DNA from 3 places in the Bradyrhizobium sp. AZCC 1678 genome. Region 3 is predicted to be linked to each of the others. Evidence: predicted binding sites of a transcription regulator. Region 3 holds the regulator's gene; each other region holds the start of a gene.
What was found. The regulator HrcA, encoded in region 3, represses chaperone genes, less so after heat shock. The targets are predictions, from matches to a motif close to GTTAGCACTCNCNNNNNGNGAGTGCTAAC.
Positions count from the first base shown of each region.

Region 1: V1294_RS07200 (co-chaperone GroES) is a predicted target of HrcA. The motif match lies at 5,258-5,286, and genes of this name have one in related genera.
Region 2: V1294_RS35525 (co-chaperone GroES) is a predicted target of HrcA. The motif match lies at 4,421-4,449, and genes of this name have one in related genera.

Region 1 is NZ_JAZHSE010000001.1:1,514,667-1,522,717, reverse strand. It holds gene V1294_RS07230 (branched-chain amino acid ABC transporter permease) at 1-790, shown strand, start outside; gene V1294_RS07225 (branched-chain amino acid ABC transporter ATP-binding protein/permease) at 796-2,565, shown strand; gene V1294_RS07220 (ABC transporter ATP-binding protein) at 2,562-3,293, shown strand; gene V1294_RS07215 (cold-shock protein) at 3,444-3,647, opposite strand; gene V1294_RS07210 (hypothetical protein) at 4,395-4,556, opposite strand; gene V1294_RS07205 (usg protein) at 4,776-5,060, opposite strand; gene V1294_RS07200 (co-chaperone GroES) at 5,320-5,637, shown strand; gene groL (chaperonin GroEL) at 5,776-7,428, shown strand; partial or broken gene V1294_RS07190 (prolyl aminopeptidase) at 7,531-7,710, shown strand; gene V1294_RS07185 (EAL domain-containing protein) at 7,989-8,051, shown strand, end outside.
Region 2 is NZ_JAZHSE010000001.1:7,445,926-7,453,976, reverse strand. It holds gene V1294_RS35540 (hypothetical protein) at 1-605, opposite strand, end outside; gene V1294_RS35535 (hypothetical protein) at 763-1,965, opposite strand; gene groL (chaperonin GroEL) at 2,136-3,782, opposite strand; gene V1294_RS35525 (co-chaperone GroES) at 4,017-4,313, opposite strand; gene V1294_RS35520 (hypothetical protein) at 4,650-5,165, shown strand; gene V1294_RS35515 (protein phosphatase CheZ) at 5,369-6,145, opposite strand; gene V1294_RS35510 (L,D-transpeptidase) at 6,453-7,241, shown strand; gene V1294_RS35505 (IS5 family transposase) at 7,398-8,051, opposite strand, start outside.
Region 3 is NZ_JAZHSE010000001.1:700,231-708,281, forward strand. It holds gene V1294_RS03345 (hypothetical protein) at 1-774, shown strand, start outside; gene pncA (bifunctional nicotinamidase/pyrazinamidase) at 874-1,587, shown strand; gene V1294_RS03355 (helix-turn-helix domain-containing protein) at 1,613-2,464, shown strand; gene V1294_RS03360 (VOC family protein) at 2,547-2,975, shown strand; gene grpE (nucleotide exchange factor GrpE) at 2,989-3,594, opposite strand; gene hrcA (heat-inducible transcriptional repressor HrcA) at 3,713-4,801, opposite strand; gene rph (ribonuclease PH) at 4,956-5,669, shown strand; gene rdgB (RdgB/HAM1 family non-canonical purine NTP pyrophosphatase) at 5,681-6,310, shown strand; gene hemW (radical SAM family heme chaperone HemW) at 6,303-7,475, shown strand; gene V1294_RS03390 (IS110 family transposase) at 7,779-8,051, shown strand, end outside.

The sequences.
Region 1 (8,051 bases), 810 kb from region 3:
ATCGCTGCGGCTCACGCGGGTCGCGCGCTCCTTTGCCCTCAACATCGTCCTGCCGGCGGCGATCCTGGCCCTCGCTTACGCGCTTGCCGGGCCCAAGACGCCGATCGCGGTCAACATCGCGCTGTCGCTTTTGATCGTCGCGGCGATCGGACTGTTCCTCTACCGCATCGCGTTCCAGCCGATCGCCCACACCTCGGTGCTGGTGCTGCTGATCGCCTCCGTCGGCTGCCATCTCGCCTTGCAGGGCCTGGGCCTGGTGTTCTTCGGCGCCGAAGGTCTGCGCGGACCGGCGCTGTCCAACACCGCATTGACGATCGGCCCGCTGCGCTTCACCGGCCAGAGCCTTGCGGTCTATGGGCTGACGATTGCCTTCATCGTCGCTCTCTGGCTGTTCTTCGGCTTCACGCGGATGGGCAAGGCGCTGCGCGCCACCGCCGTCAACCGGCTCGGCGCCCGCCTCGTCGGCATCCGCACCACGCTGTCGGGACAGATCGCTTTCCTGCTGGCGTCCCTGATCGGCGCCATTTCCGGCATCCTGATCGTGCCGATCACCACGCTCTATTACGACACTGGATTCCTGATCGGCCTGAAAGGTTTCATTGCCGCGATCATCGGCGGGCTGGTGAGCTATCCGCTGACGGCAGTGGCGGCCCTGATCGTCGGCAGCGTCGAGGCGTTCTCCTCGTTCTACGCCAGTAATTTCAAGGAGGTCATCGTCTTTACGCTGATCCTTCCCGTGCTGGTGCTGCGTTCGCTCGCAGCGCCCGCGGTCGAGGAAGAGAAGGACTGACGGCGATGAATCAGCGGCTTCCCCTCATCATCTTCGCAGCTGTCATGGCGGCGATCCCGTTCATCCCCGGCGTGCCGCCGTTCTGGATCGTGCTGCTCAACAATATCGGCCTCGCCGCGCTGGTGGCCATGGGCCTCGTGCTGCTCACCGGCGTCGGCGGCCTCACCTCGTTCGGCCAGGCAGCGTTCTGCGGCTTCGGCGCTTACACCACGGCGGTATTGACCACCGCCTATGGCTTCTCGCCGTGGCTGACGCTGCCGCTCTCGCTGCTGGTCAGCGGCATCGCCGCCGTCGTGCTCGGCATCGTCACGGTGCGGCTGTCGGGCCACTATCTGCCGCTCGGCACCATCGCCTGGGGCATCGGGCTGTTTTATTTGTTCAGCAAGCTTGAATTTCTCGGCCGCAATGACGGCATCTCAGGCATTCCGCCGCTCTCGATCGGCAGCTTCCGGATGCTCGATCCCGGCACGATCTATTTCGCGATCTGGATCGGGGTACTGATCTCGGCATTGCTGACCATGAACCTCTTGGACTCCCGCACCGGCCGCGCGATCCGCGCGCTGCGGCGCGGGCATATCGCCGGCGAAGCGTTCGGCGTGCAGACGCCGCGCGCCAAGCTTCTGGTGTTCATCTATGCGGCGGTGCTGGCGGGCCTGTCCGGCTGGCTCTATGCGCATTTCCAGCGCGCCGCCAATCCGACGCCGTTCGGCGCGCAGGCCGGCATCGAATATCTGTTCATCGCTGTGGTCGGCGGTGCCGGCTATGTCTGGGGCGCGGTGCTGGGCGCCGGCATCGTCGTGATCCTGAAAGAAATCCTGCAGAGCTATCTGCCGCTGGTGTTCGGCGGCCAGAGCCAGCTCGAGACTATCGTGTTCGGAATCCTGCTGGTCGTCCTGCTGCAACTGGCGCCGACCGGCGTCTGGCCGTGGCTGATGGCGCGGCTGCCGTTCAAGCCGGGCCGCAAGATACCCGATACGTCGCTTCCCCTCGCCAAGCGCGAGCGCGCGCCGGCCTCTGCTGCCGCGCTGCTCCAGATCGAGAAAGCGCGCAAGCAGTTCGGCGGCGTGATTGCCGTCAACGACGTTTCCTTCGACGTCCAGGCCCGCGAGATCGTAGCCCTGATCGGTCCCAACGGCGCCGGCAAGAGCACGACCTTCAACCTGATCACGGGCGTGCTGACCACGACCGGCGGCACTATCTCGGTGCTCGGCCGCAAGGTCGACAACGCCCCGCCGCAGGAGGTGGTAAAACTCGGCGTCGCGCGCACCTTCCAGCACGTCAAGCTGGTGCCGGACATGACCGTGCTGGAGAACGTCGCGATCGGCGCGCATCTGCGCGGGCACGCCGGCGCAATTTCCAGCATGCTCCGGCTGGACCGGGCCGATGAAGCAAAGCTGCTGGCGGAAGCCGCGCGCCAGATCGAGCGCGTCGGCCTCGGCGACCAGATCGACCAGTTGGCGGGAAGCCTGTCGCTCGGCCAGCAGCGCATCGTCGAGATCGCGCGTGCGCTGTGCGTCGATCCGTTGCTGCTCTTGCTCGACGAGCCTGCCGCGGGATTGCGCCACATGGAGAAGCAACGGCTCGCCGCGCTGCTCCGTCAGTTGCGCGACGGCGGCATGTCGGTGCTGCTGGTCGAGCACGACATGGGTTTTGTGATGGACCTCGCCGACCGCATCGTGGTGCTCGATTTCGGCACCAAGATCGCCGAGGGCACGCCGGCCGCGATCAAGACCAATCCCGACGTGATCAAGGCCTATCTCGGAGCTACCGCATGAGCGCGCTGTTATCGGTCTCCGACGCCCATGTTTCCTACGGCAAGGTCGAAGCCGTGCGTTCGGTTTCGCTCGACGTCGCCGACAACGAGATCGTCACCATCATCGGCGCCAACGGCGCCGGCAAGACCACGCTCTTGAACGCCATCATGGGCGTGCTGCCGCTCAAGGGCGCCACCGCCTTTGCAGGCGCCGACATGGCCGCGCTCGACATCGAGGATCGCGTCGCGGCGGGCCTGTGTCTCGTGCCCGAGCATCGCGAATTGTTCGGCACCATGAATGTAGAGGACAATCTGGAGCTCGGCGCCTTCCGGATTCCGAAGGCTACCGCAGCAAAATCGTTCGAGCGCGTCTATACGCTGTTTCCGCGACTGAAGGAGCGGCGCAAGCAGCTGGCCGGCACGCTCTCCGGCGGCGAGCAGCAGATGCTGGCGATGGGCCGCGCGTTGATGGGCACGCCAAAACTGTTGATGCTGGACGAACCGAGCCTCGGGCTGGCGCCGATTATCGTCGCCGACATCTTCCGCACCATCGGCGAACTGCGCGCCGCTGGCGTCTCGGTGCTGCTGGTCGAACAGAACGCGCAAGCCGCGCTGAAAATCGCCGACCGCGCCTATGTCATGGAGCTCGGCGAATTCATCCTGTCCGGATCGGCAAGGGATATCGCGTCCAACCAGCGCGTCGCGGCAAGCTATCTCGGCTTCCAGCACGACGGCGCGAGCGGGATATAGGGCGCGACCCCATAAGTTCAGGGTGGTCGGTGGACGTCCGCTTTGGTGCGCATTTCCGGACTCAAGTTGGAAATCGCGTGATGTCCGAACCCGGCGCAGCGAACCGCGCGCCCCCTTCGACGGGAGCCGGCGGGCCATGCCCTTCCGAAGTCACCCGACTCTCAAATTCTCCGCCGAAGTCTTCCCCTTGTTGGGCACTTCCTCATAGCTGACCTTTGCACCCTCATTGAGTGTGCTGAGCCCAGCTTTCTCGACCGCGGAGATGTGCACGAAAACATCCTTGCTGCCGTTATCGGGCTGAATGAATCCATAGCCCTTTGTCGCGTTGAACCACTTCACCGTTCCAGTTGCCACCTTGATCGTCTCCCATATCCGATAGGACCTAAGACAACCTCATGCCGATGTGGAAGGCAACCAAAACCCGCGGGGGGTGAGCCGGCGGGCCCGGACTATGGGGTGGTGCGTGCTTATCTTCCTTCCAAATATCCGCGAATTAACTCGCTTTTGAGTTCCCTGGAGGCGTATACTCAGACAATCATCGCTCCGCCTCCTGGGCATTACCGGTGACAGAGAGTGTTGCGCTCCCGCCTATTCGAGGGAAGCATCATGCCCCAGTCTCAACGCCTGTCGTCCGTCATTCCATTCGTTGCAATTGAGCGCCCCGCTTGTCCGAAGTGCAAGGCCCCGATGATGCTCGTCAGTATCGAGCCAGCACGCCCGGGCGTCGACTTGCATACCTTTGAATGCGCTATCTGCAACCACGCACATGCGACCCTTGCCGCGTATGAAGACCCTATGAAGTCCAAGTCCCTTGGACGCTGGCTTCAAGGCGATTTGCACCCGCCCAGGTAAGGCGGGTCGAAGTGAACCGGCGGATTTTGTAATACTTGAAGGGCTAGCGCCCGCAATGCGCCCCCTGATTGATATCGCAATGTCCGCGATCGCGGCGCCAACAATGTCCTGTATGTTCGGCAATTGCCGCGAAGGGAATTGCCGAAGTCCGGAAAGACGGCAAACCAAACTTGCCACTAGCGATGGATTCGCCGTAGCCGCTGCTAATTGCTTTGACAGGTTAAGCCACTCATGCCGGCATCAAGCGCCTTAGTTCTTTCTGGGCGGCGGTTCGCTCGCTACTTCCTCTGCCAGTAGCTTTAAAAGCTTCTTCTGCCGCGCGTCAGCTTTCGCTGCCGCCGCTTCCGATGCAGCCACGAGACTGCGATAGAGCTTAAGGTTTTGCCGGCGAATGAAAAATTGATGTTCCATAGCTACCTCCTCTGAGGGCATGGACCGAAGCGCATCGTGCGCTTAAGAATGGAGGATGGGAAGTGTGGACGTGGCGGACCACTTGTTAATTATCGCGACCTTTGCCTTCAGTTACCCCCCTCGCGCTAAGCAGCACATCCAACATATGCATATGCGCTTTTACTTTTGTCGCACCCGGAGTGCGATTCAAATGCCTTTGCGATTTTCGTAGCGCCGGCGTTAATGCAGCCGGAGGACTCCGTCCACGGCGCGTAGTTCGGCAGGCTTGATCAGTTTGGAGTGCGCGACGGTAACCGCGAACAGCGGACCTTCGAGCCTTGTTTCCCAGAACGCGAGGAAATCCTTCAACGCCGGGAAATCCGGAAACATATCGTAGTCCTGCCAGACGTAAGTTTGCAGCAACCAGCGCCGATCCGGACGGCGATAAACGATTTCCGCTGTTGTCAGTCCGTAGCCTAAGACCTGCTTCCTGAAATCCCTGGAAACCGTATCTTTCTCGACCATGCCAACCTCCAGCCCAACTGAAGAGTAATGCGTGCTTTCTCAATTCGCCAAAAACGAAAACGTTCAATAGGTCATAGCAATCAACGCGCTACCAGCATGTTACTTCACCTGCCAGCAGTCGCCCCTCCTCAAGTCGCGGTCAAACATCGTGGGCCGAAGCCCTTGCGCCACAGTGTCACAGGCTTATGTCAGGGGCGGCTAGCACTCGCTCATTGCGACTGCCAATCCAGAAATAATCACAAAAGCCATAGAGGATCGCATGAAGTTCCGTCCGCTCCACGACCGCGTCGTGGTCAAACGCATCGATGCCGAAGATAAGACCGCTGGCGGCATCCTCATTCCGGACAGTGCCAAGGAAAAGCCCTCGCAGGGCGAGATCATCGCCGTTGGTTCGGGCGGCCGTGACGAAGCCGGCAAGCTGATCCCGATCGACCTAAAGGCCGGCGACCGCGTGTTGTTCGGCAAGTGGTCGGGCACCGAGGTCAAGCTCGATGGTCAGGAACTTCTGATCATGAAGGAAAGCGACATCATGGGCGTCCTCACCGACGTTCCCACCGCCAGGAAGAAGGCCGCTTAAGCGCTTTAGTCCGTTCCCTCATCCTGAGGAGCCGGCGCAGCCGGCGTCTCGAAGGAAGAGGCCCTGCAATCCAAATCTCATCCCTCAGGAATCCGCCCAATCGCGTGGACCTTGGGATCTGGAAATACGGAGGTCATCATGTCAGCCAAGGAAGTCAAATTCGGCGTAGATGCCCGCGACCGCATGCTGCGCGGTGTCGACATTCTCCACAATGCCGTCAAGGTGACGCTCGGTCCGAAGGGCCGCAACGTTGTACTCGATAAGTCATTCGGCGCTCCCCGCATGACCAAGGACGGCGTCACCGTCGCCAAGGAAATCGAGCTTGAGGACAAGTTCGAGAACATGGGCGCGCAGATGGTGCGCGAAGTCGCCTCCAAGTCGGCCGACGCGGCCGGCGACGGCACCACCACCGCGACCGTTCTGGCGGCTGCGATCGTCCGTGAAGGCGCCAAGTCGGTTGCCGCCGGCATGAACCCGATGGATCTGAAGCGCGGTATCGACATGGCGGTGGAAGCCGTGGTCGCCGACCTCGAGAAGAACTCCAAGAAGGTCACCTCGAACGAGGAAATCGCCCAGGTCGGTACCATCTCCGCCAACGGCGACGCCGAAATCGGCAAGTTCCTGGCGGACGCCATGAAGAAGGTCGGCAACGAGGGCGTCATCACGGTCGAGGAAGCCAAGTCGCTCCAGACCGAGCTTGAAGTCGTCGAAGGCATGCAGTTCGACCGCGGCTACATCTCGCCCTACTTCATCACCAACGCCGACAAGATGCGCGTTGAGATGGAAGACGCCTATGTCCTGATCAACGAGAAGAAGCTCTCCTCGCTGAACGAGCTGCTGCCGCTGCTCGAAGCCGTGGTGCAGAGCGGCAAGCCGCTTCTGATTATCGCCGAAGACGTTGAAGGCGAAGCGCTCGCCACCCTTGTCGTCAACCGCCTGCGCGGCGGCCTCAAGGTTGCTGCCGTCAAGGCTCCGGGCTTCGGCGATCGCCGCAAGGCCATGCTGCAGGACATCGCCGTTCTGACCGCTGGTCAGGCGATCTCGGAAGATCTCGGCATCAAGCTCGAGAACGTCACCCTGCAGATGCTCGGTCGCGCCAAGAAGGTGATGATCGACAAGGAGAACACCACCATCGTCAGCGGGGCCGGCAAGAAGGCCGATATCGAAGCCCGCGTGGCCCAGATCAAGGCGCAGATCGAGGAAACCACCTCGGACTACGACCGTGAGAAGCTGCAGGAGCGTCTGGCCAAGCTCGCGGGCGGCGTCGCGGTGATCCGCGTCGGTGGCGCGACCGAGGTCGAGGTAAGGGAGCGTAAGGATCGCGTGGATGACGCGATGCATGCGACCCGTGCGGCGGTTGAAGAAGGCATCGTGCCGGGCGGGGGCGTCGCCTTGCTCCGAGCCTCCCTGCATCTCAAGGGCCTGCGCACCAAGAACGACGACCAGAAGACCGGCGTCGAGATCGTGCGCAAGGCGCTGTCTTGGCCGGCCCGCCAGATCGCGATCAACGCGGGCGAAGACGGTTCCGTCATCCTCGGCAAGATCCTCGAAAAGGACCAGTATGCCTACGGCTTCGACTCGCAGACCGGCGAATATGTCAACCTGATCTCGAAGGGCATCATCGACCCGACCAAGGTCGTTCGCGTGGCGATCCAGAATGCAGCCTCGGTTGCCGCGCTCCTGGTCACCACGGAAGCCATGGTGGCCGAAGTGCCGAAGAAAAACCAGGGCGGCGCCGGTATGCCTGCGGGTGGCGGCGGCATGGGTGGTATGGGCGGCATGGACTTCTAAGTCCAACCATTCAGAGCACAACAATAAGAAAGGCCCGGCAGCGATGCCGGGTCTTTCTGCATCCGCTGGACGTCTATCTCGACGACGATAGCTGCATGGAAAGGCGCGCTTGTGCATGGCCGTTACGACATGCCATGTCCGGCACGCTTTGCGTATCAGTTACACGAGGCCTGGCCTCAAGCCGACTTTCATCTGATCGAGGGCGCCGGCCACGCCTACGATGAACCAGGCATTCTTGATGCGCTGATCAAAGCGACGGATCGTTTTGCGCAGCAAGTCTGACCGGTTACCACCAAACGGATCATGGCCGGATATTTTCGCCCATGGATCATTTTCGACCTGGACGAGGTCCGCGTTAAGTCCCGCCATGTGGGCTCCCGAAGGCGGATTTCGCGCCGGCCCCTATTAACGAAGCCTTAATCATGATGCGAGTTCCAACCTGCTCGTTGTGAGTTGCACAACTTCCTGACCACGCGCGGCCTTCTAACCTTGCGATGCAGCAACCATTTTCCGTCCGACGCCGGGCGTCGACGATGGCTGCCGGGTTACAAGGTCAGACGATGCGCGCCTCCGATTGCCCTACGGTCGACACTCCCGAATTCCTGCTGGCGGCGCTCGAGCAG
Region 2 (8,051 bases), 6.7 Mb from region 3:
GGAATGGTATCGCCGCGTGCGGCCATCCGGATTCCGTCAGGACCTTCGAGAACGGCGGTGCCGTCCCGAACGTCGACAACCGTCCAGCCTGGAATCGTCGCCGGCCTGGTTTCCGGCGGCGCCACCACCGGCTGCCGCATCGCGAGCGCAGCGGCCGAAGGGCCCGCATTGGCCTGGGAGGCCGGGCTCGCAGAAGGGCGTGCACCGGCGGGCAGCAGGGTGGATGGCTTGGGAATGCTTCCAACAATGGCGGGCGAATCCGACGCGGATGCCGTCTTTCGCGTGCCTTCGCTCTTGCCGCTTGATCGTGCTTCGGAAATTCGCGGCGAGGGCGTCTCTTTCTGTGCGACTTCCACAAGACCGAGCTCGCTTGCGAACTGCGGCCAGTTCAGGCCGCCGGCCCATCCCAGTCCAAAGCTTGCCAGCAGTGCGACAGTGACCAGCACGGTGGCGCGTGCCCGATCGCCAAATGGCTCCCGCACCACCAATACTTCGTCGCGATCGGATTTGAGGAAATTCCACAGGCCCGCGGGTGGCTGCGGCCGCCGGTCGCGAACCACATTCCCCGACCAAATTTCAAAGGTACTCGGCTCGCGGTCTTGCATGGCGTGACCCAATTTTCGGTGAACCGATGATGTTCCCGGAAGCTGAATCGAATCTTAACAATCAAAGCCCGGGACCAGATCATTTGCGCACTGGTCCGCTATGGGGGCATTGATGCGTGCGCAGCCTGCCGGTCACCCTATCGTGCCGGCATGCGGATCACTTCCACACCGACTTGTCCGCGTCCCAGCGCTGGCCCTTGAACTCCTTGGCCAGGGCCTCGACCGAACCATTGTCATCCTTCGGTTCGCCACCTTCCTCGTCGCCGGTGGACTCTTCCGACAGGTTCAGCTTGGGGCCTGTGCCTTCATCTGCGGTCGTGATCACCGGGCTCGAGATCCACAGCATCAGCCTGTCGGACGCGCCCGGTTTGTCCGGCGAGACCAGCGCGGTGACTTCAATACTTTCGGTCAGCGCGAGCGGCGGATAGACCGGGCTCGGCCGCTTCAAGGTCAATGTCAGTTTTCCGGTATTGGCGTCCCAGTCGGCGCCCGCCGCCTTGGCTGCGAGCGTCCTGGAGAGAACGGCCGACAGCGCCGATGCGATCTTGTCCTTGTTGATCTTGTCGCCGTCGCGCCATTCGGCGGCCGCAAAGCGGATGGTGCGGTCCATCTCGACGGAGCCGCTGGTCCATCCCGCCGCAACCACGCCCGGCATCGATTTGGCCTTCGCAATCAGCGCGGCCGTGCGCTCCGGATCGGCCGTGAGGTTGATGGTCTGCTCGCCGGCGCGCAGCGCATCGCAGGAGATCGAAAGGCTCGATAGTCCGACCTCGACAGCCTCGCCCTTCAGGCTTTTGAGGAAATCGAGCGCGGCGTCGAGCTTGACCCGCACGCCGAACGCCTCCGGCGAAACGTCGGTAAAATCCTTTGGCGCAGGGGTGATGCCGTCGTCGCTGGTCTGGTTGTCGAGGAATTCCTTCTCGCTGAGATCGGAATTATCAGTCGAGGTCACTTCGGTCACGGTCTGGCCAATCGTGATCTGGCCGCGGAATTCGAAGGTGTCGCCGACAGGCTTACGCGACAGCTTGACGATGACCGGCTGCTTGTCACCGAGGCTCTGCGTGGTGCCCGTCAGGTTCTGCCCGTTGAGGACGGCGAGATTGGCGACGAAGCGGTCCTTGCGGTCGGAGCCCTTCGCGACGGGGTAGCAGACGTCGAGGGTAGCTGCGATGACGTTCTTGCCCTGCCGGGTTTCCTTCAGGATGACGTCGGCATTGCCGTCCATCAGGCCGTCGATCGCGGTGAAATAGCGCGTCTCGATGGCGCCCGGGGCCGTCTTGGAGGGAAGTTTCATCTGGGCGAAAGCGAGGCCCGGGGAGACCGTGACCAGACCGAGCAGGAGAAGGAACCGCGCGCGCATATGAAATTCCCTGAAACGATGGAATAGGCAGGGGTCGTAAGTAGCAAACCCCGGCAGCGTTTTCGAGCCAAGCACGTCCTGGACCGATCGGCCCGCGCTATCGCCAAAAAGCCAAAAAAGAAGGCCGCCTGGAGGCGGCCTTCGATGGATCGATCGGAAAAAGCCGGACTTTAGAAGCCCATGCCGCCCATTCCACCCATGCCGCCGCCACCGCCGGGCATCGGGGCTGCCGGTTCCTTCGGCAGTTCGGCGACCATGGCTTCGGTGGTCACCAGCAGGCCCGCGACCGACGAAGCGTCCTGCAGCGCCGTCCGCACCACCTTGGCCGGGTCGATGATGCCCTTGTCGACCATGTCGACATATTCCTCGGTCTGGGCGTCGAAGCCGAAGGTCTCGGACTTGTTCTCGAGGATCTTGCCGACCACGATCGAGCCTTCGACACCGGCGTTTTCCGAGATCTGGCGAACCGGAGCTTCCAGCGCCTTCAGCACGATATTGATGCCGGCCTGGACGTCGGAATTGTCGTTGTTGATGCGGCCGACGGCCTTCTTGGCGCGCAGCAGCGCCACGCCGCCGCCCGGCACGATGCCTTCCTGCACGGCCGCGCGGGTCGCGTTGAGGGCGTCCTCGACGCGGTCCTTCTTTTCCTTGACCTCGACTTCGGTCGCGCCGCCGACGCGAATCACGGCGACGCCGCCCGCCAGTTTCGCAAGGCGCTCCTGCAGCTTCTCGCGGTCGTAGTCCGAGGTGGTTTCCTCGATCTGCGCCTTGATCTGCGTGACGCGGGCTTCGATGTCCTTCTTCTTGCCGGCGCCCTTGACGATCGTGGTGTTCTCCTTGTCGATCACCACCTTGCCGGCGCGGCCGAGCATGTTGATGGTGACGCTTTCGAGCTTCATGCCGAGTTCATCCGAGATCAGCTGACCGCCGGTCAGGATCGCGATGTCTTCCAGCATTGCCTTGCGACGATCGCCGAAGCCCGGCGCCTTGACGGCGGCGACCTTCAGGCCGCCGCGCAGGCGGTTGACCACCAGTGTCGCCAGCGCTTCGCCCTCGACGTCCTCGGCGATGATCAAAAGCGGACGGCCGGACTGCACCACGGCTTCCAGCACCGGCAGCATCGACTGCAGGCCCGACAGCTTCTTCTCGTGCAGCAGCACGTAGACGTCTTCGAGTTCGGCCGTCATCTTTTCGGCGTTGGTGATGAAGTAGGGCGACAGGTAGCCGCGGTCGAACTTCATGCCCTCGACGATGTCGACTTCGGTCTCGAGCGACTTGTTCTCCTCGACCGTGATGACGCCTTCATTGCCGACCTTCTGCATTGCCTGGGCGATCATCTTGCCGATGGCGGTGTCGCCGTTGGCCGAGATGGTGCCGATCTGGGCGACCTCGGACGAAGAGGCAACCGGCTTGGCGCGCTTTTCGAGATCCTTGACGACGGCGTGGACCGCGATGTCGATGCCGCGCTTCAGATCCATCGGATTCATGCCGGCGGCGACCGACTTGGCGCCTTCGCGCACGATCGCCTGCGCCAGCACGGTGGCGGTGGTGGTGCCGTCGCCGGCGGTGTCGTTGGTCTTGGAGGCGACTTCGCGCAGCATCTGCGCGCCCATGTTCTCGAACTTGTCCTCGAGTTCGATTTCCTTGGCGACGGTGACGCCGTCCTTGGTGATGCGGGGTGCGCCAAAACTCTTCTCGATCACGACGTTGCGGCCCTTCGGACCGAGCGTCACCTTCACCGCGTTGGCGAGAACGTCGACGCCGCGCAGCATGCGGTCGCGGGCGTCGCCGGAAAATTTAACGTCTTTGGCAGCCATGATTTGGACTCCTGAATGATTGGGTACGATTGGTTGCCGTCACCGCCGGGTTTCTTCCCCTCTCCCCTTGTGGGAGAGGGTGGACGCGATGTGAAGCATCGCGGACGGGTGAGGGGTCTGTCTCCGCGGATAGAGACCCCTCATCCGGCGCGCTTTTGCGCGCCACCTTCTCCCACAAGGGGAGAAGGGAAGAAGTCAGCGCCGACGACTGACGTGCGACGGCCGGAGCGTGCGTCAGCTCAGCACGCCCATGATGTCGCTCTCCTTCATGATCAGGAGTTCCTCGCCGTCGAGCTTGACCTCGGTGCCCGACCATTTGCCGAACAGCACGCGGTCGCCGACCTTGAGGTCGATCGGAATCAGCTTGCCGGCCTCGTCGCGGCCGCCCGGGCCCACGGCGGTGACTTCGCCCTGCGACGGCTTTTCCTTGGCGCTATCGGGAATGATGATGCCGCCCTTGGTCTTCTCTTCGGCATCGATGCGCTTGACCACGACGCGGTCGTGCAGCGGACGGAATTTGGATTTGGCCATGACGTCTCCTCTTGAAGTTCCATGGAAGGCGTGGTTTCAGGTCTGTGCCACGAAAATGGCTGATAATGCCGCGTATTCGACGCCGCCCCGGGCGGGACAGCATGACCCTTAGCAATCGTCGGATTTGAGTGCTAAACGTGGGGCCGGGGAATATGGCTTGGCGCTGATCCTGTCAAGCAAACAAGGGGGTTAAGGCCTTCTTGAGGCCAATATAGGATGGTCCCACAGAAACCAAATCGGCGCAGCGGCGTAATTTAACGGACGTCATTGCTCCGGCAGGCTTTTTACGATTGGCTGCTTGACGGGAGCGGCCAAGGAATTGCTCGGGGGAATACGATGATCAGCTCACGTAATGCGCGTACGGTTGCCAATCTGGCGATCGCATCGGCGCTGACGATCTTGCTGGCAGCGTGCAGCAGCATGAGCCTGCCGTCGCTGTCGTCCAGTTCGGCGCCCGAGGCCGAGCCCGGCGTCGCGCCCGATATGCCGGCCACCATCCGCTCCGACGAGATCGTCGGCCGCTGGGGCCTCGCCTCGTTCCAGAATCCCAACGACCGCGCCCGCACCGAAGCCGCGGCGCGCGGGCAGTGCAAGCAGCCCTATGTGATCGGCGCCGGCACCTCCGGCGGTGTTGTCATGCATCTGGCCGACCAGGCCACCCCGCAGGAACTGCGCCTCAAGGGCAGCCCGAGCGGCAAGAATTATATCGGTCCGCCCGGCCCGACGCCCGGCGAGCAGGACCGCGAGATCGTCTCGTTCGACGGCCGCGTGCTCGTGACCCGCTTCATCGAAAAGGATGCCGCGGTCCGTTACGGCAACATGGTCTATGTCCGCTGCGCGCCGCGGGCGTGATTAGACGCCGTCATTCCGGGGCGATGCGAAGCATCGAACCATGGTGCGCAATTGCGCACCTGAGAATCTCGAGATTCCCCGATGCGCAATTGCGCATCTGAGGTCTGGTGCTAACGCACCATCCCGGAATGACCGCGCAAAAATCAACAAAAAACGCCGGCATCTAGCCGGCGTTTTTATTTAGTCTGCGTTAACCAGTCCGATCAATCGAACAGCGCGTCGATGTCGTTCTGCGAGGCGTGACCGTCGTCGCCGTCCAGCTTCGGGCCGTTCAGCAGCTTGGCGTCGCCTTCGCGGGTATCGACGATCGGCGGGGCGTGCGCCTTGATGGCATCGACGCCACCCCAGATTTCCATCATCTCGATGATGTGCTTTTCGATGAATTTCATCGTCGTCATCACCTTGCTGATGCGCTGGCCCGTCAAGTCCTGGAAATTGCAGGCCTCGAAGATCGCGACGACGCGTTCCTGGATTTCCTCGCTGAGCAGCTTTTGCTGGTCGGGCGAGATGTTCTTGGATAATGCGGTGGCGGCCTGGTCGATCGCCTCGACGGCCTCGAGAATCTGCTGGGTGGCCTGTTCAGTGCCGCCGACGACGGCGCCGAGCTCGCCATTGACCTTGGCCATTTCCTGGCCGTCAAAGCTGTTGCCGTGCAGGGTGGCGATTTCGCGCTTGGTGCGGTTGATGGCGTCGTGAATGAGATCGAGCTCGACTTTCAGCTTCGCGCACTGCTCGATCTGGGCGCGGTAGGTTTCCAGCAACGCGTGGGCATCCGCGGTCTCGCGTGCGATATCCGTGGCGACAGTCGAACCGTCGCGGGTGTGGCCGAAGCCCGCCATCTGTGCGCGGATCGCGCGCAGCTCGGCCATGATCTCACGATGCATCGGACCGATCTCGCCGCCTTCGGCGGCAGGCATCATAATTGGCGCGTCGCCCAGAAGGGCTTGTTCAATACGAAAACGCTTGCGATTGACCGACATGAGTTTTTCCCACCCCTTCACTTCCGTGTGTGTTCTAGACCGATGCGATTTAACGTGAGGTTCACGCCGGAACGCGTCATGGTAGCGGTTTGCCCGCGGCCGCATACCAACGATTAACCATGAGGGGCGGCGTTCATGCAAAATAAACGCTAGCGGGCAAATCAGCGCGCGATTGCCGAAATGGTGAATCGAAACGGCCGATCTGTTTACCAAACCGATTAGGTTTTGATTTGTATTGATCGCGTGCAGCGGTGCTCGTCGCGCCGCTGCCGCCAACCCGCAATGACGATCAGTACAGAGTACGTCGATGTCCGGAAAAATCTCCCTTGCGCTCCTTGCGAGCGCGTCTTGCCTTTGCTTCTCCAGTGAGGCTTTTGCGATCGACGCCTCGCCAATTGCCGAACCCGCCGTGATATACGCCCGCGAGCCCGCGCCGGTGCGCATGGCTGCTGCCGAACGCGCCAACATGGGCGGCGGCTTCATCGAATTCCTGTTCGGCGACCTGCCGCAGGACGGGCGCTATCAGCAACAGCCGGCCTATCAGACGCAGCCCGATTACGGCTATGGCGGGCGGCGCGCGTTGCTGCCGCCGATGGATCCGCAGCAGTCGATGCGCGGGGAGGAGGAGATCGACCCCGCACAACGTCCGCTCGATCCGAAATACGAAAAGCAGGTAGTCGAGTATTACGGCAAGGAAAGCGCAGGGACCATCGTGATCGACACCCCGAACAAGTTCCTGTTCCTGGTGCAGGGCGACGGCAAGGCGCTGCGCTACGGCGTCGGCGTCGGCCGCCCCGGCTTCACCTGGTCAGGCGTCAAGACCGTCTCCGCGAAGAAGGAATGGCCGGCCTGGACGCCGCCGCCGGAGATGCTGGCGCGGCGCCCCGATCTGCCGCGGTACATGGAAGGCGGCCCGCAAAATCCGCTCGGCGCGCGCGCGATGTATCTGGGTTCGTCGCTCTATCGCATCCACGGCTCCAACGAGCCCTGGACTATCGGCACCAACGTGTCGTCCGGCTGCATCCGTATGCGCAATGAAGACGTCATCGATCTCTACGGCCGCGTCGGCGTCGGCGCCAGGGTCGTGGTGATCTGATTGTTTTGATCGTAGCCCGGATGGAGCGAAGCGAAATCCGGGATTGTCTCAGTACAACGACTGTCCCGGATTGCGCGGAGCCTGTCATCGGGCGCGCATTCGCGCGACCCGTTGGCTCCATCCGGGCTACGATGTCGTCCGTGAAGAATCGGGATTTCAGGCTGGGCTGAGCCGCAATTTGAGGCTGAGCCGAGAGAGGATTTCGAACAGCAGAAAGCTCAGCCACCGGATGAGGCGGCGGAAGTTGTAGCCGACGGCGGCCATGACGGCATTGGTGGCATCGCCCTGGCGATGCCAGAGGTAATTGCGGCCCATGCGGTGCTCGGATTTGAGATGGCCGATGACCGGCTCGACGGCGGAACGCCGTCGGAGCTCGCGCTTGATCTGTGGTGTCACCCGCCGCTTCTGTCCTGAGATGAACACCCTGAACTTGTAATCGGGCGGGGCGTTGTGGCCGCGATAGCCCTTGTCGAGGAGCGCGCGCTCGATGGTGTTGCCGATCAGCTCCTCCATCTCGGGGATGACGGTTGCAAGTGTATGGCCGTCATAGGGGTTGCCGGGCAGCGCCTTCACATGGGTCACGAACTGCCCACCCTTGGCGTGCGCCAGCGTGGTGGCGACCGAGACCTTGACGCCGAACTCGTAAGGTCGGTGCGCCTTGCCCTTGCCGATGCATTCCACCTCCGGCGCGTGCAGCGAGTAGACCTTCGGTCCACGCTGGTGCTGCTTCTGCTCAAGCACGCGTCGCGCCCGTGCCAGCATGCGCTCCAACACGATCCCACCGAGCAAGTCGGCGTTGCCACCAAGTTT
Region 3 (8,051 bases):
CTGGTCACGGACCTTCCCGCCGAGGCCTATGGCGAGGTCGCCAATGCCTTCAAGGCCAACCCGGGCGGCGCCGGCGGCATCAAGCCGGAGAGCATCGAGACTGCGGCGGGGCTCGCCTACTACACCGTCGAAAACGGTAAGGAAAACGCCAAGGACGGCGCCGGCAATGTGCGCCGCTATTCGATGATCCTGCCCGGCCCTACCTTCTCCGGCTATGTCGCCGTGCAGGTGCCGGAGAACGCCTCCAAGATCTATACCGACGACGCCATCCGCCAGATGTTTGCTTCCGCCGTGATCCGCAACGAGGTTCCGGTCGAGGAGCAGCTCGGAATGATGCCGTTCAAGATGAGCGAGCTCTCGAGCTTCAAGAACATCCGCACGCTGGCGCCGGGCGCAGCTCTCATTCTCTCCGACGGCGACGAAAAGACCGGCTTCGAAGTCGCGCCCTTCATGATCATCGGCCTGATCGGCTCGACGGCGGCGTCCCCCGATGATCGCGGCCGCTTCGCCCAGCAGATTGCGACCACCATTCCAGGCGTGCGCGACGGCAGGATCACGATGTCGGAGCCGGTCCGCATCGATGGCCAGCCCGGCTACGAGACGCGGATCGACGCCACCAGCGGCAAGGATAATACGCCTGTTACCATCGTGCAGTGGGTGCGGTTCGGCTCCCAGAGCTCGATGCGCATCATCGGCTCTTCGCCGCGCAACGACTGGACCAAGGCCTTTCCGCGCTTCCGCGCGGTGCGCGACGGAATCCATCCGCGAACCTGATCCGGAAATTTGCAAGCGCGCCGAAACTTCGGGCTTTCGTTTGTACACACATGGAACTAGCCTTCTCCCCGGTCGGGTTCATAACCGGGGAGACGCACCATGTTTACTCGCAGGCTGGTTCTGACAGGTCTCGGCGCGACGTCGGTCGCTGCCCTCGTTCCATCGGCGCTTTGGGCGGCGCCGATCAAGCCCGACGAAGCATCCGCGCTGCTCGTCATCGACGTGCAAAACTGCTTCCTGCCGGGCGGCAGCCTCGCGGTCAAAGACGGCGAGCAGGTCGTGCCCATCATCAACCGCATCGCCAAGGGTTTTGCCAATGTGGTGATGACGCAGGACTGGCACACCGCGGGCCACGTCTCGTTCGCCTCCACCCATTCCGGCAAGAAGCCGTTCGAAACCGTTAATCTCCCCTACGGCAAGCAGGTGCTGTGGCCCGATCATTGCGTGCAGGGCACCGAGGGGGCGTCGCTGTCGAAGGACCTCGCGATCCCGCATGCCGGGCTCGTCATCCGCAAGGGTTTCAACAAGAACGTCGACAGCTATTCGGCCTTCACCGAGGCTGACGGCAAGACCACGACGGGGCTCGCCGCTTACCTGAAGGCGCGCAGGGTGAAGCGGGTGTTCCTCGCCGGCCTCGCCACCGACTTCTGCGTGGCATGGAGCGCGCTCGACGCGCGCAAGGCGGGTTTTGAAACCTATGTAATCGAAGACGCCTGCCGCGGCATCGACACCCAGGGCTCGCTCGCAAAGGCCTGGGCCGACATGACCAAGGCCGGCGTCAAGCGCATCAAGTCGGACGATATCGCGGCTTAGCCGCATCACCTCGCGGAGATCGGGAATGTCCGATCTGGCGGCTCCCTTCGCGTTCGAACTGGCCCGTCGGGCGCCGTCACAGCGCACGGCGGGCCTGATCTCGGCCATGACCGGTTACCGTGAAACGGCGCGTGGCCGGTTTTTCCAGCGCGAAGCCGCGGGGCTGGTGGTCCCGCTCATCATCAGCTTCGGCACGCCCTTCCTGATCGCGCTCGACCGCGAGCCCAACGCCGCCGACCGGCAGCCGAGCTTTGCCGCCGGGCTTCATGCCGGCCCGGTCTTTATCGAATCCGATGGCGGCGCCGACTGCGTGCAGGTGGATTTCACACCGCTCGGCGCCTATCGCTTTTTTGGCGGCACTGTCGTCGATCTGGCCGCGCGCATGGTCGACATGGGCGACGTGCTGGGCCGCGAAGGCCGGGCGCTGCACGAACGGCTCGGGGCCGTATCCGGTTGGCAGAGCCGCTTTGATCTGGTCGAGGATTTCGTGGCGGGTCGCGCCAACCATTTGCCCTCACCCGAGATCGAGTTCGCCTATCGCCGGCTGGCGCGCAGCGCGGGTGGCGTGCGGATCACCGCACTCGCCAAGGAGATCGGCTGGAGCCGCAGACATCTGGTCGACCGCTTTCGCTCCGAACTCGGTCTCGCGCCGAAGCCAATCGCGCGCATGATGCGCTTCCATCACGCCTGCCGGCTCGCGCGGGGTGGAGGCTGCAGCGGCTGGGCCGGGATTGCGGCTGAAAGCGGCTACGCCGACCAGGCGCATCTCGCCCGCGAATTTTCAACGCTTGCCGGCGAAACCCCGACAGCCTGGGCCCGGCGGCTGGCGCTGATCGACGGCCGCCTGCTGCGCCCGCTGGACGGGCTCGACGCCTGACGGTTCCGGTAACAAATCTTCAAGCCAGCGCTGTCGCGCTTCGCGCATATTGGCGCAGCCGAAGCAAGCAAGGAGATTTTTCGTGACCGAGCCAAGCAAGATCGAAGCGCCGCGCATCTATCCGACGATGCGCTGTCGCGATGCCGAAGCCATGATCCGCTGGCTGAAGGATGTAATCGGCTTCACCGAGTACGTCGTCTACCGAAAGGACGGCGCGGTCCAACATGCCGAGCTTGCCTACGGCTCCTCGCTGCTGATGCTCGGCCAAAGCCGCGATGACGAATACGGCAAACTTGTCGGTGATATCGGCGGTCGCCGCACCGACGCGCTCTACATCGCCGTCGACGATCCCGACGCCCTGCACGCCAGGGTCAAGGCATCAGGCGCCAGCGTCGAAATGGAATTGCACGACACCGACTATGGCAGCCGGGACTTCGCCTGCCGGGACCCGGAAGGCAATCTCTGGAGTTTTGGCACCTACTGGCCGAAAACCAGTGAGAAACCGCTGTAGGCTCGGGGCCGGCTCAGTTCGTGACGTCGGCCGCCGGCGCGGCCTTGGCGCCGCCCTTGGATACGGCGACCAGCGCCGGGCGCAGCACGCGCTCGCCGATCATGAAGCCGGCCTGCACGACCTGGACCACGGTCCCGGACGGGACGGACGGGTCAGGCACTTCGTACATCGCCTGCTGGAAGTTGGGGTCGAACTTCTCGCCCGACGGATCGAACTTCTTGACGCCGTTCTTCTCCAGCGTGTTGAGCAGCGAACGCTCGGTCAGCTCGACGCCCTCGATGAAGGCCTTGATGCCGGGATCGGCGGTTTCCCTGGCCTCGGGCGGGATCGCGTCGAGCGCGCGCTGCAGATTGTCGGCAATATCGAGAATGTCGCGCGCAAAGCCGGTGATGCCGTACATCTTGGAATCGGCCACCTCGCGCCGCGTGCGCTGGCGCAGGTTTTCCATTTCCGCCAGCGTGCGCAGCATCTTGTCGCGCGCCTCGGCCAGTTCCTTGGTCAGTGCCTCATTCGATCCCTCCTCGGGATCGTCGGGCATGATGTAGGGTTTTGAGACCACGGGCTCGCCGGTCTGGGCCTGCTTCAGCTCGTCGTCACTCGGCCGGTTCGGATCGGTCATAAGACTGCCTTCTCAAAAAACGCATCTGGTTCGATGGGGATTTGCTAGGCCGGATATCGTGCTTTAGGGGCCGAAAATCAAGCACAACCCGCCGGGATAGAGGCCCTATTCGGGCGGATTAGCCACCCAACATCCGGCTGACGATCCGGGCGGCGTAGTCCACGGTCGGAATCACCCTTGCATAGTTCAGCCGCGTCGGCCCGATCACGCCGAGAACGCCGACGATGCGGCCCGCGGCATCGCCATAGGGGGCGATGATGGTGGAGGAACCGGACAGCGAGAACAGCTTGTTCTCCGATCCGATGAAAATCCTGACGCCTTCGGCGCGCTCGGCCCGGCCCAACAGATCGATCACGCCGCGCTTGGTTTCGAGATCGTCGAACAGCGACTTGACGCGTTCGAGATCCTCCAGCGCGTGCAGGTCTTCCAGCAAATTGGCATGGCCGCGCACGATCAATTGCCGGTCGTCGTTGTCGCCGCCGGACCAGCTTGCGATGCCGGCCGCGATCACCTTCTGCGTCAATTGGTCGAGTTCGGCGCGGCTCTGCGTCAGCGCGGTTTCGAGCTCGAGCCGCGCTTCGGCGAGCGTGCGGCCGCGAATCCGCGCATTGAGGAAATTGGTCGCCTCCGTCAGCGCCGAGGAGGGAACGCCGGGCGGCAGCGTCAGCACGCGGTTTTCGACCTGGCCGTCTTCGCCGACCAGCACCACCAGCGCACGCTCCGGCTCGAGCCGGACGAACTCGATGTGTTTTAGCCGCGAATTGGATTTGGCGGTCAGCACCACGGCCGCGGCCCGCGTCAGGCCGGACAACCGCGTCAACGCTTCACCCAGCGCCGCCTCGACCGATTGCGCGCGCCCGACGGACGCAAGCTGGCTCTGGATCGATTCCCGCTCGGGTTCGGTGAGGTCACCGACCTGCATCAGCGCGTCGACGAAGAAGCGCAGGCCGAGTTCGGTCGGCAGCCGCCCTGCCGAGGTATGCGGCGCATAGATTAGCCCGAGCGCTTCGAGGTCCGACATGACGTTGCGGACGGAAGCCGGCGACAGCGGCACCGCGATCAGGCGAGAAATGTTGCGCGAGCCGACGGGATCGCCGGTGGCGAGATAACTCTCGACGATTTGACGAAAAATGTCGCGCGAACGCTCGTTGAGCTGGGCAAGCCCGGCATGCGGTGCGATCAGGCCAATCGGATCGTGGTGGGCCACGGCGTAACTCCTTGGACCCCTAATTTGTCGCTCCAGCGGGCCAATGACAAGCATCCCTTTCCCCGCCAAAGCGGCCAAAAGCCCTTGCCGCTGCCCACGCCCCCACCTACAAGCACCGCGAACCAGTTTTCGCTCGATTTCGAAAGGATTTCCCATGCGGCCAAGCCGCCGTGCGCCCGATCAGCTGCGCCCCGTGTCGCTGGAACGCGGCGTGGTCAAATATGCCGAAGGTTCCTGCATGGTGAAATTCGGCGACACCCATGTGCTGGTCACCGCCACCCTGGAAGAACGGCTGCCGCCGTGGCTGAAGGGCCAGGGCCGCGGCTGGGTCACCGCCGAATATGGCATGCTGCCGCGCGCCACGCTGGAGCGCACCCGCCGCGAGGCCGCCGCCGGCAAGCAGGGCGGCCGCACCGTCGAAATCCAGCGGCTGATCGGCCGCAGCTTGCGCGCAGCTGTCGACCTCGAAGCTCTGGGCGAGCGCCAGATCACGGTCGATTGCGACGTGATCCAGGCCGATGGCGGCACCCGCACCGCCTCGATCACCGGCGCCTGGGTGGCGCTGGCCGACTGCATCGCGTGGATGAAGAGCCGCAACATGCTGAAAACGAACGTTCTGCGCGACAATGTCGCCGCGATCTCCTGCGGCATCTATCAGGGCACACCGGTATTGGACCTCGATTATGCCGAGGACTCCGAGGCCGAGACCGACGCCAATTTCGTCATGACCGGCGACGGCCGCATCATCGAGGTGCAGGGCACCGCCGAGAAGACGCCGTTCTCGCAGGACGAGTTCCTGGCGCTGATGGAACTGGCGCGCAAGGGTGTCGCGCGTCTGGTGGACTTGCAGAAGCTGGCCGTCGCGTAGTCTGATCGCACATGCACCGTCGAATCACAGGCCGGCTCGTGATCGCGACCCACAATCCCGGCAAGCTCGCCGAGATGCGGGAACTGCTGGCGCCACATGGCGTCGAGGCCGTTTCCGCGGGCGAGCTGGGCCTTGGCGAGCCCGAGGAAACCGGCCAGACGTTTCGGGCGAATGCGGCGATCAAGGCGATCGCGGCGGCGCAGGCTTCCCAGCTTCCGGCCTTTGCCGATGATTCCGGCCTCGTCGTCGATGCGCTGGACGGCGCGCCCGGCATTTACTCGGCGCGCTGGGCCGGCGAGGGCAAGGATTTCATGGCGGCGATGAGCCGGATCGAACGCCTGCTGCAGGAACGTGGCGCGACCACGCCCGAGAAGCGAAAGGCGCATTTCGTTTCGGCGCTGTGTGTCGCCTGGCCCGATGGCCATCTTGAGGAGGTCGAAGCCCGCGCCGATGGAACTCTGGTTTGGCCGCCGCGCGGCGCCGCCGGTTTCGGCTATGATCCGGCATTCCTGCCCGATGGGCACGTCAGGACCTTTGGCGAGATGACCTCGATCGAGAAACACGGCCTGCCGCCGCTCGGCCTCGGCTTGTCGCACCGGGCGCGCGCCTTCGTCAAACTGGCGGAGATCTGCCTTGGCTAGCGCCGAACGCCACTACCCGAAGCGGACCGCCTTCGGCGTCTACGTGCACTGGCCATTTTGCCTGTCGAAGTGCCCGTATTGCGATTTCAACAGCCACGTCCGCCACGCGCCGATCGACGAGGAAAGATTTTCCCGTGCGTTTGCGCGCGAGATCGAAACCACAGCGGCGCGCGCACCTGATCGAACCGTCACCTCGATCTTTCTCGGCGGCGGCACGCCCTCGCTGATGCAGCCGAAAACCGTGGGCTCCATTCTGGATTCGATCGGCAAGTATTGGCGCGTCGCCGGCAATGTCGAGGTGACGCTGGAGGCCAATCCCACCAGCGTGGAGGCAACACGGTTTCGCGGCTATCGAGCAGCCGGCGTCAACCGCGTCTCGCTCGGCGTGCAGGCGCTCGACGATGCTTCGCTGAAGGCGCTCGGACGATTGCACAGCGCGCGCGAAGCGCTGGACGCGGTCGCGATCGCACGCAGCGCGTTCGACCGTTACTCGTTCGACCTGATCTACGCGCGCCCCGACCAGACGCCGCAGATGTGGGCGGATGAACTCAAGCTCGCGATCTCGGAAGCCGCCGAACATCTCTCGCTCTACCAGCTCACGATCGAGGAAGGCACGCCGTTCTTCGGCCTGCATGCGGCCGGCAAATTGAAGACCCCGGACGAGGCGGTTGCCCGCGCGCTCTACGATGTGACGCAGGAAGTCTGCGCGCATCATGGCTTGCCGGCCTACGAGATTTCCAATCACGCCCGCGCAGGCGCGGCATGCCAGCACAATCTCGTCTATTGGCGCGGTGACGAATATGCCGGCATCGGTCCGGGCGCCCATGGGCGGCTGGACATCGACGGCGCGAGACATGCGACCGCAACCGAGAAGCGCCCCGAGGCCTGGCTGATGCGCGTCGAGGCCAACGGCCATGGCGTCGTGACCGACGATTCGCTCAACAGCGAAGAGCGCGCCGATGAGTTTCTGCTGATGGGATTGCGACTCGCCGAGGGCATCGACCCCAAACGCTATGCGACGCTGTCAGGTCGCGCGCTCGATCCGAACCGGATCGCCATATTGCGCGACGAAGGTGCGATCACTGTCGAAGCCGATGGACGCTTGCGCGTGACCAAGGACGGATTCCCCGTGCTCGACGCCGTCGTGGCGGATCTTGCCGCGTAGCAAATCACCCGTAGCCCGGATGAAGCGCAGCGCAATCCGGGACAAGTGTATCTGCTTGCCAGACCGTTCCCGGGATACGCTTCGCTCCACCCGGGCTACGCGCCTTGCTTCCGCCGCGACCAGCGTTTCGCATCAGAATTGCGGTGATGGCATTTGACCGACCTGGATGGCGGAGATGTGCATCGGCTCAGGGAATTTTGTGCGCTGAAGATCATCTAGCCGGCCTTCGTGACCAAGAAGGCGGTGGAGCTAAAGTGAGTTCGAAGTCATCGAATCACTTTTGGCCACGAGGAGGCGAAGATGATGTACAGCGGAATTGATCTGCATTCCAACAACAGCGTTGTCGCTGTTATCGACGATGGTGATCGGGTTGTTGCGCAGAAGCGCCTGCCCAACGACACCGGGAAGATCACGGGCTTTCTGGCCCGGTGGCAAGACGAATTGGCCGGCGTGGTGGTCGAGTCGACCTACAACTGGTATTGGCTGGTCGACGGATTGCAGGACGCCGGCCTCCACGTGCACCTCGCCAACACGGCGGCGATCAAGCAGTACGAAGGACTGAAGCACAGCGGCGAC